Regions from separate parts of the Brevibacillus sp. FSL L8-0520 genome, predicted to be linked through region 2. Evidence: riboswitches for the same ligand, from Rfam matches in the RefSeq annotation. Region 2 holds a riboswitch; the other holds the start of a gene.
The links. A riboswitch is a leader RNA that binds a small molecule or an ion and turns the genes downstream of it on or off. The one in region 2 is predicted to bind FMN.

Region 1: linked by a shared signal. The riboswitch ahead of NSQ24_RS06010 (ECF transporter S component) and the one ahead of ribD (bifunctional diaminohydroxyphosphoribosylaminopyrimidine deaminase/5-amino-6-(5-phosphoribosylamino)uracil reductase RibD) in region 2 are both predicted to bind FMN.

Annotation. Positions count from the first base shown of each region.
Region 1 covers NZ_CP150171.1:1,153,887-1,160,947, reverse strand. Annotated here, with positions in the region: gene bcp (thioredoxin-dependent thiol peroxidase) at 1-275, opposite strand, end outside; gene NSQ24_RS06025 (helix-turn-helix domain-containing protein) at 454-1,074, shown strand; gene NSQ24_RS06020 (HAD-IA family hydrolase) at 1,212-1,856, shown strand; gene proS (proline--tRNA ligase) at 1,946-3,412, opposite strand; gene NSQ24_RS06010 (ECF transporter S component) at 3,732-4,337, opposite strand; FMN riboswitch at 4,599-4,751, opposite strand; gene NSQ24_RS06005 (ABC-2 family transporter protein) at 5,014-5,811, opposite strand; gene NSQ24_RS06000 (ABC-2 family transporter protein) at 5,818-6,612, opposite strand; gene NSQ24_RS05995 (ATP-binding cassette domain-containing protein) at 6,605-7,061, opposite strand, start outside.
Region 2 covers NZ_CP150171.1:4,275,860-4,282,920, forward strand. Annotated here, with positions in the region: gene NSQ24_RS21120 (bifunctional 3,4-dihydroxy-2-butanone-4-phosphate synthase/GTP cyclohydrolase II) at 1-826, opposite strand, end outside; gene NSQ24_RS21125 (riboflavin synthase) at 840-1,499, opposite strand; gene ribD (bifunctional diaminohydroxyphosphoribosylaminopyrimidine deaminase/5-amino-6-(5-phosphoribosylamino)uracil reductase RibD) at 1,545-2,660, opposite strand; FMN riboswitch at 2,765-2,915, opposite strand; FMN riboswitch at 3,101-3,251, opposite strand; gene NSQ24_RS21135 (NAD(P)/FAD-dependent oxidoreductase) at 3,337-4,425, opposite strand; gene yunB (sporulation protein YunB) at 4,604-5,323, opposite strand; partial or broken gene NSQ24_RS21145 (aminotransferase class V-fold PLP-dependent enzyme) at 5,382-6,243, opposite strand; gene NSQ24_RS21150 (TRAP transporter large permease subunit) at 6,401-7,061, opposite strand, start outside.

The sequences.
Region 1 (7,061 bases), 2.3 Mb from region 2:
TCGGCAAGCAGCGGAAAAGGAAGTTCGTGCTTGGCGACGAACTTGTCATGGGATTTCACATCGTCGGGGCTAATGCCCAGTACGACCGTATTCAGCTTGGCAAAATCGGGATGATAATCCCGGAAATCGCATGCTTCTGTCGTACATCCCGGCGTCATGTCCTTTGGATAAAAATAGAGCACCACATTTTTTCCGCGAAAATCAGCCAGAGAAAGCTCCTGACCGTTGCTCGCCTTGAGGGTAAAATCTGGTGCAGCTTGTCCTGCAGCGACCATTTTTGATCCCGTCCTTCCACTAAAAACTGCTTTTCATTTGGTCTCATTTTACCACAAGCTTACAGCTACTTCATCCGCTTGCACGTTGCGCTTTTGCACAGAAAACGATAATATGGATGGATAGTAATGATAAAGAAATATAAAATTTGCGTAGGTAGCTGGATGGTGAAGAATGGCGATGAAAGAATTTTTTAACGTAACAGACCCGGAAGCCCTCAAATCCCTTGCTATACCAGAACGTGTAAAGATTTTGGAATTGTTTGAGGATCTTGAGCCCCGTACAGCCAAGCAGATTGCAACCGAGCTCGGGGAAAACGCCGCCCGTCTTCACTATCATGTGAAAGAACTTGTGCGCGTAGGCTTGTTGCAGCAGGTAGACACGAGAGTAAAAGGCTCGATCGTGGAAAAGTACTACGAGCCTGTAGCCAAAGTCATTCAGGTGAAGCTGCGGCTGATGATCGAGGAAAACGCACAGCAGCTGAGCGATATCATGTTTACCCCTTTCCGCACGACGGAAAAGGATCTGGTGCGTACGCTCAACCGGTTTGTAGCCAGCGACGTGGATGTGCGCAAGGAGTACAAGGATACGTTCGCTTACAACCTGACTGAATTTTATTTAAGCCAAGAAGAAAGAAATGAATTGGTTGCCGAGATTAGCGACCTTCTCCAAAAGTACAAAGGACTGAAAAATGAAAACGGACGACGGAAGTTTAAGTTCTTTGATGTCTTGTTTCCCGTTACTCCTCCTGACCCGAGTGAAGACGACGAGGACGACGACTTTGAAGACAACGAGGCATGAAAGAACTCATCTTCGCATAAGACTGAACGAACAATCAGAAAACGCAGCAGTATGCTGAAGCTGACCAGTATGCAAAAACAACCATGAAAACCATCCGCTGTGATGGTTTTCTCCATTTTTGACCAAGGAGGCTTACGATGCGCACCATTCTATTCGATTTCGACGGGACCGTAGCCGATACGCTGCCGATGATTTTCAATTCCTTCCGCTCTACCTTTCAGCACTTTCTTCAGCGCCACTACACGGATCAGGAGATCGTCGCGATGTTTGGCCCGCCTGAGATGGGGATTCTGGAAAACATGATTGCCAGCGAGCAATTGGCGGATGCCGTGACCCATTTTTACGACTTCTACGCAGCCGAGCATCAGCGCGTGTCCAATCCGCCGGAAATGATCCGGCTGCTCGACCGCTTGCAGCAAGCCGGCATTTCGATGGGGATTGTCACAGGAAAGGGCAGACGAAGCGCAGATATCTCTCTGAAAGAGTGGGGGCTTGCCCCTTATTTTGATGTGGTGATCGCCGGGGATGAGGTGACAAATCCGAAGCCCGATCCGGAGGGGATTTTGCTTGCGATGGAGCAGCTTGGTGCAACGCCCGAACAGACCATCTACGTCGGCGACAGCAACGCGGATATTATAGCCGGGAAGGCTGCCGGACTGGTGACAGTAGGAGTCACCTGGCTTCCGGTCACGCAAAAAACGGGAGGCTTTCAGCCGGAACCGGATTACGAGTTTACGGATACGGATGCGTTTGCGGAATGGGTATTGGGGCGTCAAAAATAAGACGCCCCCTTTTTCATTTCGTATTTGTTGGTCTAGCTTGGCCGTAAGCGTTCTTTCGTCGGGTTTGATTTTGGCCTGATGGCCTTGCCTTAGTAAGCCCGGGCAAACCAGACCGTGTGCATCGCCTCTTTGCCGCAGCAGATGCATGCGGATTTTTGTGCAGGCGGCTCGAACGGGATGTTGCGGGAGGTGAACTTGGTCTCTTCCTTTACCTTTGCTTCGCAGCCATTGTCGCCGCACCAGCCCGCAAGCACCCAACCCGCGATGCCGTTTTCTTTCTCGGCGGTCTCCGCGTGCTGCTTCAATTCTTCGAGCGTGTTGATCTCCAGATGCGAATGGGCATTGCGGAATTCGACTGCCCGCTGGTACATGTTTTGCTGGATTTCCTCAAGCAGGTTTACGACCGCCTCTACTGCATCCGCAAGCGGAGCCGTGATCTTTTCCCCGGTATCGCGGCGGGCCAGAATGACCTGACCGTTCTCGACATCGCGCGGACCGATTTCCAGACGGATCGGAACGCCGCGCATCTCCCATTCGTTGAATTTCCAGCCGGGAGTCTCCTCGCGCAGGTCAGCCCGGACCCGTACGCCTGCCGCTTTCAACTGATCAAAGAGCGGATCGAATGCTGCCATCACCCTTTCACGCAGCTTTGGCGGTCCAACCGGAATCATCACGACCTGCGTAGGCGCTACACGAGGCGGCAGCGACAGCCCCCGGTCGTCCCCGTGCACCATGATCATCGAGCCGATCAGGCGGGTAGAGGTCCCCCAGGATGTCGTATGCACGTATTTGAATTGATTGTCGCGGTCCAAGTACTTGATCTCGAAGCCCCGCGCAAATTTTTCTCCCAAATAGTGCGAGGTGCCGGCCTGTACGGCCTTGCCGTCCTTCATCATCGCTTCGATGGAGTAGGTGTCGACAGCTCCAGCAAACCTCTCGCTCGGCGTCTTTTGCCCCTTCCAGACCGGGATCGCGAGCAGTTCCTCCACGACCTCGGCGTAAATGTCCAGCATCTGCATCGTTTCCTGACGGGCTTCCTCCTCTGTGGCATGGGCGGTGTGTCCCTCCTGCCACAAAAATTCGGAGGTGCGCAGGAACGGCATCGTCCGCTTTTCCCAGCGGAATACATTTGCCCACTGATTGATGAGTACCGGCAAATCTCTGTAGCTTTGAATCCATTGACTGTACATATGGCCGATCATCGTCTCCGAGGTCGGCCGCAGCGCAAGGCGCTCCTCCAACTGTTCCCCCGCAGCTTCCGTAACCCATGGCAGTTCCGGGTTGAAGCCTTCTACGTGCTCTTTTTCCTTCTGAAAAAAGGATTCGGGAATCAGCATCGGAAAATAGGCATTGCGGTGGCCGGTTTCCTTGAACCGCTTGTCCATCGCCTCCTGGATCCGCTCCCACAGCTCAAATCCGTCCGGCTTGAAAACGATACAGCCGCGCACAGGCGTATAATCCATCAGATCCGCTTTTTTGATCGTGTCGATGTACCAGCGCGAAAAGTCTTCAGACTGCGGCGTGATTTCTTTGACAAATGCTTTTCCTTCTTTCAATGCCCTTCACTCCTTCATGAGCTTCTTTTCAAAAACGCAAAAAACCCCCATCCCAAAAAGGGACGGGGGAAACTCTCCCGCGGTACCACCCTGATTGACCGCTGCTGCCACAAGCATCTGCGATCCGCTCTGACCCGTTAACGGAGGGAATCCGGCATGGCTCGTCGCCAGCAGCTCCAGGATGGGGAGCAGGTACATTTGTGCATCGACCTTTCAGCCAAGGGCCGACTCTCTGCGCCACATTCGCTACCTGCGGGTCCTTTCACAGCCATTTTCGCCTGTTTCTTGGGCAATATGGTAGCAGACCCGCCGGGCAATGTCAATTTCTTGCATAAAGGCTGAGTCTCGGTGCCAGCTTCACGTAGAGCGGATAAGCGACTACGGAGACCATGATTCCTTTTATCAGGTTAAACGGCACGATGCCGTACAGGATCAAAGACCATACGCTCTCAGCCTGGAATTGCGCGACCAGCTGCTCCAGCGACACCTGATACAAAGCCGCATAGGCGGGCAGCAGGAAGTAGGCGTTGGCTACCGCCATGACAGCCGTCATCAGTACAGTACCGATAGCAAGACCGGCCATGAAGCTCATTTTCCCCTGTTTCATCCGCTGCAGCCAAACCGCTGCGACGATGAAGCTCGCACCCGCCACTACGTTGGCCAGCTCGCCGATCAAAAGGCCGTCCGTATTTTTAAACAGCATGTGCAGCGCATTCTTCATCACTTCGACGATAACGCCTGCCATTGGGCCGTAGAGCAAGGCGCCGATCAATCCGGGCAGCGTACTGAAATCGAGCTTCAAAAACGTAGGCATGAGCGGCACCTGAAATTCCAGGTACTGCAAGACAAATGCGACCGCCGCCAGCATGGGAATCGTCACCAGCCGCTGCGTCGCTTGCGATGTGGGAATCGCGGTTCCTTTCATCTGTACCATCTCCTCATTGGTTTCTTCCTTCTTGAGGAATGGCAACAGCATACACCCGGACGTGCCCGCGTTCGGTCCTTGCACAGCAAAAAGCCCTGAGAAACAACATCTCCTCAGGGCTTTGGCACACATGCAAAGACAACGAAACAGACCTGTGCTCTTAAAAAAGGGTACGTAAACAGAAGGGCCGAAAAGCGGCACCCAGCCCGTCGTGCAATACCCATGCACAAGCAAACAAGCACGCACAGCGTACGTACTGTCGTCATCCTTCTCCCATCCAGACTGTACTGTCGGCTCTGGATTTGCACCAGATCCTGCACTCCGGAAGCTTTCGCATCGCGGAGGCTCGCGGGCTTACGCGCTTTTGGCGCGATCACCGCCGGTCGGGAATTTCACCCTGCCCCGAAGGAATGTATGTGATTTTACATGGATATTATACAGTGCCGCACTCGGATTTGACAATGCTGGAAGTGTTCCCTGCTATGGTCGTTGCGAATCTCCTGCGTAGCTCCCATCGCTTTTGGGAAACCTGCCGCAAATTTCGGCTATCATTTGCGGAGCAAACATGATCAGCCAGGGGAACATAGCGAGGTAGAAAGAAAGCAATTTTTCCCAATACGACAAAAGCATGCAAAAACCCTCCCCCAAGACGGAGGAGGGTCAGGCAGCAAGCCGATTACGACCCTGCTCCGCTGTATTTGCGCACACCCCAGTTCCAGACGACCAGTCCGATGCTGAAAAAGACGATTCCCACGACGGGAGTAAACGCCGCATACGCGTACCACGTTTCCTTGCGGAGAAAATACGCCGCCGGATACACGCCGACAAAGGCAAAGGGCAGCACGTACGTGAGCACAAACCGGATTACCTTGTTGTACACGTCGACCGGGTAACGCCCATACTGCTGAATATTCCAGATCATCGGCGAAATCCCTGTCCGGGAATCGGAGAAAAAGCTGATGGCCGCAATGGCCGTGTAGACCCCGCCATAGATCAGCATGCCGCTGACGACGAGACCGACAAACAGGAACGGGTCGTACCACGTAAAGGACAAATCCAGCTGAATAGCCGCATAGCCCATAATGATCAAACCGGTGATGACGCCAAAAATCCGGTCCGGTGCGATCGACTCAAGACAGACCTGTGCGAGATTGTGCAGCGGCCTGGTCAGGACGCGGTCCATCTCTCCGCGAATAATGTACCGCTCGTTGAAATCCCAGAAGCCGAAAAACATCGAAAACAGCGCGTACGGGATGAGGAAAAAGCCGTAAATGAAAATAATCTCGTCGCGCGTCCAGTCATTGAGCAGCGGCACGTGCTGAAAGACGACGACGATAAACACGAGGTTGATCAGCTCATTGATCAGATTGGACACGAGCTCCCCGAAAAAATCAGTCCGGTACGCGAGACGCGTTTTGAAATACTGTCCCAAATAAGTGGCAAAAATGCCCAAGACATGCTTGATTTCACCCATTGCTTCTTATCCTCCCTGCACGACCAGCTTGGTCTGGGCTCTGCGCCACAAGACGAAGATCGGGATGAGAATGACCGCGACCCAAATCGCCTGGAATCCGATCATTTGCCACGCGCGGGACGCCGGTATAGCCCCGGTGAAGATGACGCTGGGATAATAGTTGATCGCCTGAAACGGCAGATATCCCATCAGCGTCTGGGCCCAGCCGGGGAAAAAGCTGATCGGCAGCACCAGGCCGGAAAGAAGGTCGACGACTACCCGCTTGGCCCGCATCATCCCGTCATTGCGGAAGAGGAAAAAGGTAACGAGACCGGTCAACAGATTCAACTGCGTGTTGATGACAAACGCGAACATCAGGCTGAGCAGATACATGCCCCACGCTTCGGGCGTGCTCGGGAATTGAAACGGAATGAACAGGCTGATCAGGAAAATGCCCGGCGCGGCGAAAAACAGCATGCGGAAAATCCCTTCGCCGAATGCCTGCGCCGTCTTGACCGAGAGATAATTGTAGGGGCGGATCATCTCGATCGCCACTTTTCCCTCCCGGACCTCCTGCGCCATCTCCATGTCGATGTTATTGAAATAAAACGCCCGCGACATCCAGGCGATGGCGACATACGCCGTCATCTGCTCTACCGAAAGACCGCCGAGCTGCTGCTGTCCGCCGTAAATCGCCCCCCAGAGGAAGTAGTACGCCCCGATGTTGATCGCGTAGATGATGATGCCGCTGTAGTAGTTGACGCGATACGCCAGCAAGGTCAGAAAGCGGATGCGGATCAGTTCCAGGTAAAGCTTACCCATGGCTGACTACCTCGCTGTCTGTAGAGTAGATATTGCGGACGATGTCCTCCGTGCTCGCTTCCATAATTTTGACGTCGCTGATGTCAAACGAGGCCATCACGGTGGACAGGACGAACGGCAGCATTTCCTGGCTGCGCGACACTTTTACGCGCAAAGCAAAGTCGTTTTCCCGAATGATCTCACAGGGCAGCTCGCCGAGGACAGTCCGCAGCTCTTCGGCTGACGTCCGCTTTTTGAACTGAAAGGCCACTTCCGTCCCATTTCCCCATTTTTCCTTCAGGTTTTCGAGCAGCCCGTCAAAAATAAGCTTGCCTTTGTCCATGACCAGCACTCTTTTGCACAGCGCTTCGATGTCGGTCACATCATGTGTGGTCAACAGAATCGTCATATGCTCGGTATCGTTTAAATTTCGCAAAAACTCGCGAATCTTTTGCTTTACGAGTACGTCC
Region 2 (7,061 bases):
GGGCAGCATGCAATTGCGGGCCGCAATCGCAGCGATGCGAACCGAATATGTCCCCGGTCAGGCACTCCGAATGGACCCTTACCAGGACGGGCTTGCTGCTGTCAATCTCTCCTTTTACAATCGCCACATGCTCCTTGCCGTCCAGTTCATTGGTGTAGGCGACAATGCGAAAATCCCCGAAGGCGGAAGGCAGCTTGGCCTCTGCTTCGCGCTTTACCAATCTTTCATGCTGCATGCGGTACTCGATCAGGTCGGCAATCGTGATCAGCTTCAGCTCAAACCGCTTGGCGATCTCGATCAACTGCGGAAGGCGAGCCATTGTCCCGTCCTCGTTCATGATTTCGCAGATGACGCCAGCCGGCTTCGCTCCGGCCAGCCTGGCCAGGTCGACTGCTGCCTCGGTATGTCCTGCGCGCCTCAGCACGCCTCCTGCTTTGGCGATCAAGGGGAAAATATGTCCCGGACGGCGAAAATCGTCTGCGCCTTTGCTCTCGTCCAGCATGGATTGCACCGTATGGGAGCGCTCATGCGCAGAAATGCCTGTATGCGTCCCAGTTTCATCGATAGAGACCGTGAAGGCAGTGCCTTGGCGATCCGTATTTGCTTCCACCATGGGAGCCAGCTTCAAGCGTTCCGCATGCTCTTGTGTGACAGGGACGCAGATCAAACCGCGTCCGTGCATTGCCATAAAATTGATCATCTCCGGCGTTGCCGCTTCGGCCAGGCAAACGAAATCGCCTTCATTCTCCCGATCCTCGTCATCCACGACGATGACAGGGCGGCCGCTTCGCAAAGCCTCAATCGCCTCTTCAATGGTATGAAACATCGTTGTTCCCTCCTTAAGCGAAGCCGTGTTCCTGCAAAAAAGCCAGGTTCAGGCCTGCTGGTGCTTTCTGTTGTTCGCCCGGAGTCCTGCCGCCAAGCAGCCTCTCCACGTATTTGGCGATCACATCCGTCTCCAGATTGACCGGATCGCCGACCTGTTTTTCCAGCAGATTGGTCTGCTTGAGCGTATGCGGAATGATCGAAACGGACAGGCTCTCCTCGTCAACGGCCACTACGGTCAAACTGATGCCGTCTACAGTGATCGAGCCGCGCGGCACTACGTAGCGAAGCAGGTGCGGTTTCGCCTGGATCGCAAATCGCACCGCATTGCTGTCCGTTTTTTTGGAGAGGATTTTTCCTGTGCCGTCTACGTGGCCCAAGACCAGATGGCCGCCGAGACGATCTCCGAGCTGCAGCGCCCGCTCCAGGTTGACACGCATCCCCGGCTTCAGGCTGGACAGGGCCGTCACCCGCCACGTTTCCGGCATGACATCTGCCTGAAAGCGGTTCGCGGAAAACGAGGTGACCGTCAGACAAACGCCGTTGACAGCGATGCTGTCACCCAGGCGAACATCCTCCAAAACGGCCGCGGCCCGTATCGTCAGCTTGCTGGACCGCTCGGTGACCGCAATGGAATCTACTGTACCTACTTCTTCAATCAATCCGGTAAACACGGCTTCCCCTCCTATCATTTGCAGCCCGCATTCCTGCGCGTTTCGCTATTCGCTGGCTCCATCCGGCCATACCGGATAGCCGGTAATGCAAAGATCGCTTCCTCCGATCGGCTCGACATCCACGTCCGCCAGAGAGATGGCTTCCCCCATATGAGCTGCGCCCAGTCCCCCGTAGGGAGCAGGCGCCCCCTGTCCGCCGATCAGCTTGTAGGAGAGAAAATGCACGACCTTTTGAATGGCCCGTGCCTGCAAAAAAGAGCCGTTGACCGCCGCTCCGCCTTCGACAAACAGAGAAGTGATCCCTCTTTCCCCCAGCACCGCAAGCACCTGCTCGACTGTTACGCGCCCTTCCAGTCTCACAATCTCGGCCCCGTGGCTCTCGAGCTCTTTTTGCCTGCCGATGGGTGCGTCATCCGCTGTGAAAACGAGCGTCGGCGCCTTGCCGTCCCGTATCACGCGGGCTTCCGAAGGGGTCCGCAGCTGGTTGTCGAGAATGACACGAAGCGGCTGCTTTCCCCTGGCTATTCCCTGTTGGCGGGCCGTGAGCTCAGGGTCGTCCGCGAGCACTGTCTGAACCCCAACCAAAATAGCATCGTGCTCTCGCCGTAGCTGATGGACCTGCTGGCGGGCCTCTTCACCCGTAATCCAGCGGCTGTGCCCCGTATGCGTAGCGATTTTCCCATCCAGCGAAGCTGCCGTTTTGACGGTCACAAACGGTGTTTTCGTCGTGATGAAATGGAAAAAGACTTCGTTTGCCTTCTTCGCCTGTGCTTCTCCCACTCCCACTGTTACTTCCACACCCGCCTGTCTGAGGCGAGCGATTCCTGTACCGGCGACAAGCGGATTCGGGTCCGCCACTGCAACCACTACTCGCTTGATGCCGGCTTCAATGATCGCATTCACACAAGGAGGGGTTCTCCCATGATGACTGCAAGGTTCCAATGTGACGTAAAGCACGGCATCTTTCGCATGCTCACCAGCCATCCGCAGTGCATGCACCTCGGCATGTGGTTCACCCGCTTTTACGTGAGCGCCCATCCCCACGACTGCTCCGTCCCGGACGACAACGGCTCCCACTACCGGATTGGGACTGGTTTGTCCTCTTGTCGCCCTCGCCAAGTCCAGTGCCAACGCCATATACGACAAGTCATTTCCTGACATGAGTTCCTCTCCTCCCCAATGAAAAATGCCCTCGAAGCACGCTTCAGGGCATTGGGAAAGAAGCCTCTCGTTTTTCTGTTTTTTCACAGAGAAACGAAGGCCACATGCACCTTCTCCCATCCGGACTGTAACCGTCGGCCTTGGATTTTCACCAAGTCAGTCGCTCATGGCTTCAGCCATGGGCGAGTCGCGGGCTCAGACGCTGCTTTCGTCATTACCGCCGGTCAGGAATTTCACCCTGCCCTGAAGGTCATCTATTCAGTTGCTGCCGAGCCGCCAGCCCGCAATCACGAGCCAGGAGACTACCAAGGCATGTCTCCTACTTCCTGTCGCGCGAGTCGCCATCACCCTTTCCCAATAAAAAATGCCCTTGAACAAGTTTCAGGGCATAGAAGAAGAAGCCTTTGGTGCTCGGTTTTTTAAACAAAGCCAAAGACTATAGCCACCTTCTCCCATCCGGACTTTACCGTCGGCCTTGGATTTTCACCAAGTCAGTCGCTCACGAAATATCTTTCATGGGCGAGTCGCGGGCTCGGACGTGCGTTCGTCATCACCGCCGGTCGGGAATTTCACCCTACCCTGAAGGTTGGATAATCAGTTGCTTGCATTATAACACGTTTTTTTACAAGCACTACACTTTTTTATTGGAAGTCGGCAGTTTCCCTCCTGTCGGCAACTACCGCTTTGTCATCCATGGTCGCAAGGCAAAAGCAAGCCAGCGCAAAGCATTGAAAGATTTGCCCTGCAAAATGCTCTCTCCCCACCTGCTTCCCAAGACAGGGACGATTCTGTCCAAATCCTCATTGTCCAGCCTCTCCACTGCCCTGCGTAAAACCAGTGAATTCTCGTAACTGCGCCGTAAAGGCTGCGTCAATTCTTCATAAGCGCCCTTGCCGCATATATCATACGCTGCATATATGCCTGTCAACAGCGCCGTGAATTGGCCAAATCCCAAGAAGGGCATCAGTGCGCCAAAGCAGTTTCCGACAAAAAACGTATTGCCAATCCTCGCCCTGCGGCAGATGCCGATCGGGTATCCGGTCACATGAAAGTGACTGGTAATCCTGAGCGGCTGACGCAGGTCCCGGCAAACCCGCTCGTAAAATAAACCCCAGCGCTCGTCGACATCAAGCCGGTCATTCTCTGGATAGTCGGGGTAGGCCATGACCAGGTTCGCTTCCGTGTCCGAAAGCGGGAGCAAATAGCCGTATCCCTTTTCCATATAGCTGTAATCCAGCCATGCACAAGGCGTGTACCTGTCAAAGTCTCCGGTTACCATTGCACCTTTTAGCGACACGGTCAGGTCTGTCCGGAAGTTATGCATTTTCCTTGTGTACTCCCCGTCTCCTGTGGCGACTACTACGTGCGTGTACTCCATCAGCAATTCCTCGTATGTCGCTTTGGACCGGTACTGGATGGCACTTTTTACCTGCCGGCCGAGCTGCCTTTCAAAAGCGTGCTCATGTCTGCCGCGGTAATTGATAAATCCCAGACTTCCTTCGATTTCCGCCTTTTGGCTCTGCGAGAACACCAGCAGCCTTTGGATGCTCGCAGTCGGCTTGAGGTAAATGCCGTTTTTCTCCGCGAAAAAGGCAACCGGATCCGTAATCGGCTTTTGCAAAATGGAGAGCATGGATTCAGCGTTCACAAAGCGGTCGCCTAACCGCTCCCTCACTTCGAAAACGGCGGGCGATATTCCGTGTTTTTCAAGTGTGATCGCGCAGGCCAAGCCTGACAGACCGGCGCCCATAATCGCAACCTTCACGCTTTCATCATCCGTTCGTCTGTTTTCCTAACATTCTTGACGAACCGACACCTTTTATTCCCTCTATCAGTTTCCTCCCTGGAATCTTCCTCCTCCATGTTTTGGAAATGCCCAAACGAGCACTCCCCGAAGCAACGGGAACGTGCTCGTTTTTGTAGCAGCCGCCTGTTTGGCTCTTTTACGGCTGCCTGGATACGTCTTCCGGTCTGGGCACATCCGGCTTTCCTTCCGGATTGTTGTACAAGTACTGAGGCACATCGCCAATGATCAGCGAATGGGTAATGGGAATCTTCGTCGTGATCGTCTTCTGGTCGGTGGCAAAAGGAATCACGATGCGCAAGTCCACTTCAACAAAAATGTAGACGGTTGCCAGGACCATATTGATGCCGGCCTCGGTCAATTCCGTCTCCAGCTTCGTCTTGACAGATCCGATCGGCACAAACGTCACCGGCAGATCCGGACCCATTTGCGCCAAAAAACTGCTGCCTGTCGCCAGCCCCAAAGGGATATAGCGGTCTACCTTTTCCTCTTCAAACTCCCTCAGCCGGTTCTGTACGCGGGAGGTGGTCTCCCCTACGATCCGGGCATACTCCTTGAAGTTGAACTGGTACGCCTGGATTCTCCCCTGATTGTCTTTTTCAATTTTGACGATCTGGTTGAAATCTACCCCTTGCTGGGCAATCCGCTTGGTGACCGCATCTGTAATCGCTTGTTTGGCCAACTGCTCGGCTTTTTGGGTTGCGAGAATCTTCAGCGTCGGTTCCAGGCGTTTTTCGATAAAAAACAAAAATTGAATGCTCATCGCCAAAAAAATGACCAGTGCGATAAAAAACGCTTTCGAACGAGAAAGCGGGTTCCTCCACCGCCGACGGGGTCGAAACACGGCCACGCCCGTCACCTCCCAGTTGGTACATCCTATGGCTGGGAGGCGCAAAAAATACGTAACCAAAAAGGAGTTATGACGGAATTTCGTATACATCCAGCGCGGCTTGCAGAGCTTCTCCGCGATGAACCTTCGCTCCCATGCGGATCAGCACCGCCTCAAGACCTGCCAACACGTGCAGGACATTCTTTTTCCGGCAACTGAAGCCCATCGTGCCGATGCGCCAGCATGCCCAGGTCAAAGTAGTTGCTGCGGATCCTCCGCTCTGACGGCTCAGAGAGATTCCCCGCCAGCCCGCGCTCCACGCTTTTTCTTTCCTGGATAATTCGCTCAGCCCGCTCATTGTAGGTGATCGGAGCCATTCCAGCGGGAACGGACAAGCACTTTTGCGTTCCGCCGACGACCGCATCGAGCATCCACCCGTCCGTATCGACAGGCGATCCCCCGAGCGTAGCCACAGCGTCTACCACGAGCAGCGCCTCCCGCTCTCGGCACGCATGTCCGACCCGGGCTAGCGGCTGCATGCAGCCGGTCGAGGTTTCGCCGTGCACGATCGCTACAATTTTCGGGCGGACGCGGTCCATTTCCCTGATGATCTTCTCTTCATCAAACACTTCGCCCCACGGCGCTTCCATGGTGTGCACCTCCGCACCTGAACGCTGGGCAATCTCCGTCAGAAGATGGCCAAATCGACCGTAGATGGGAACGAGCACTTTGTCGCCCGGTTCGATCAGGCTGCACAGCACGGCCTCAAGCCCCGAGCGGGAAGTCCCGTCGATCGGATACGCCCACTGATTGCGAGTGCAGAACAATTCTCGCAGCATTTCCATCACGCGATTCATCATATCGGTAAATTCGGGATCAAACTGCCCCAGTACAGGAGTTGCCATAACCCTCAATACCCGCGGGTCTACCTCAACCGGACCCGGAGTCATGATCGTGCGAAGCGACGGGTTTACTTCCTTCCATCTGCTCACTTGTTTACCCTCCTCGGCTTTTCTATTGTTCCTATTGTTTTTCGTTTTGCCGTCTGTTTCCCCTGCATAGCAAAAACCCTCTGAACCAATAAGGTACAGAGGATTTCTGCTCGTTCTATTTCACGCCGTCGATAAACCCGAGCGACAGCCACGGGAAGACAGCGAGCAGCACAATGAACAAAACCATGATAACCGCATACGGCGCGGCGCCCCGAACGATTGTGGATATCGGCGACGACGGGTCTACGCCTTTGAGCACGAACAGGTTGAGTCCGACCGGCGGCGTAATCAACGCCAGCTCCATGTTGACGACCATGATGATGGCAAACCAGATCGGGTCGAATCCCAGCGCTGTGATGATCGGATACAGGATCGGCAGCGTAATGACGAGAATGGATACCGTCTCCAAAAAGCAGCCCAGAACGAGCAGCAGGATATTGATGAGAATGAAGACGACCCATTTGGAAACAGGCAGGCTTGTCGCCATTTCGGTCATGGCCTGCGGGATTTGCAGCGATGTCAGGATAAAGCCGAACAGCATCGCCCCCACGATGATAAACAAAATCATCGCATTGGTTGCCACCGTCGAGAGCAATATTTTCTTGATGTTGTCCCAGGACAGGCTGCGATACACGAGTCCGGCTACGAGTGCGCTGAAGACGACACCGGCAGCAGCGGCTTCTGTCGGGGTAAAGATACCGGAGTAGATGCCGCCGATGATCAGTACCGGCATCATCAGCCCCCATATCGCTTTGCGTGTCCCTTGCCAGCGCTCT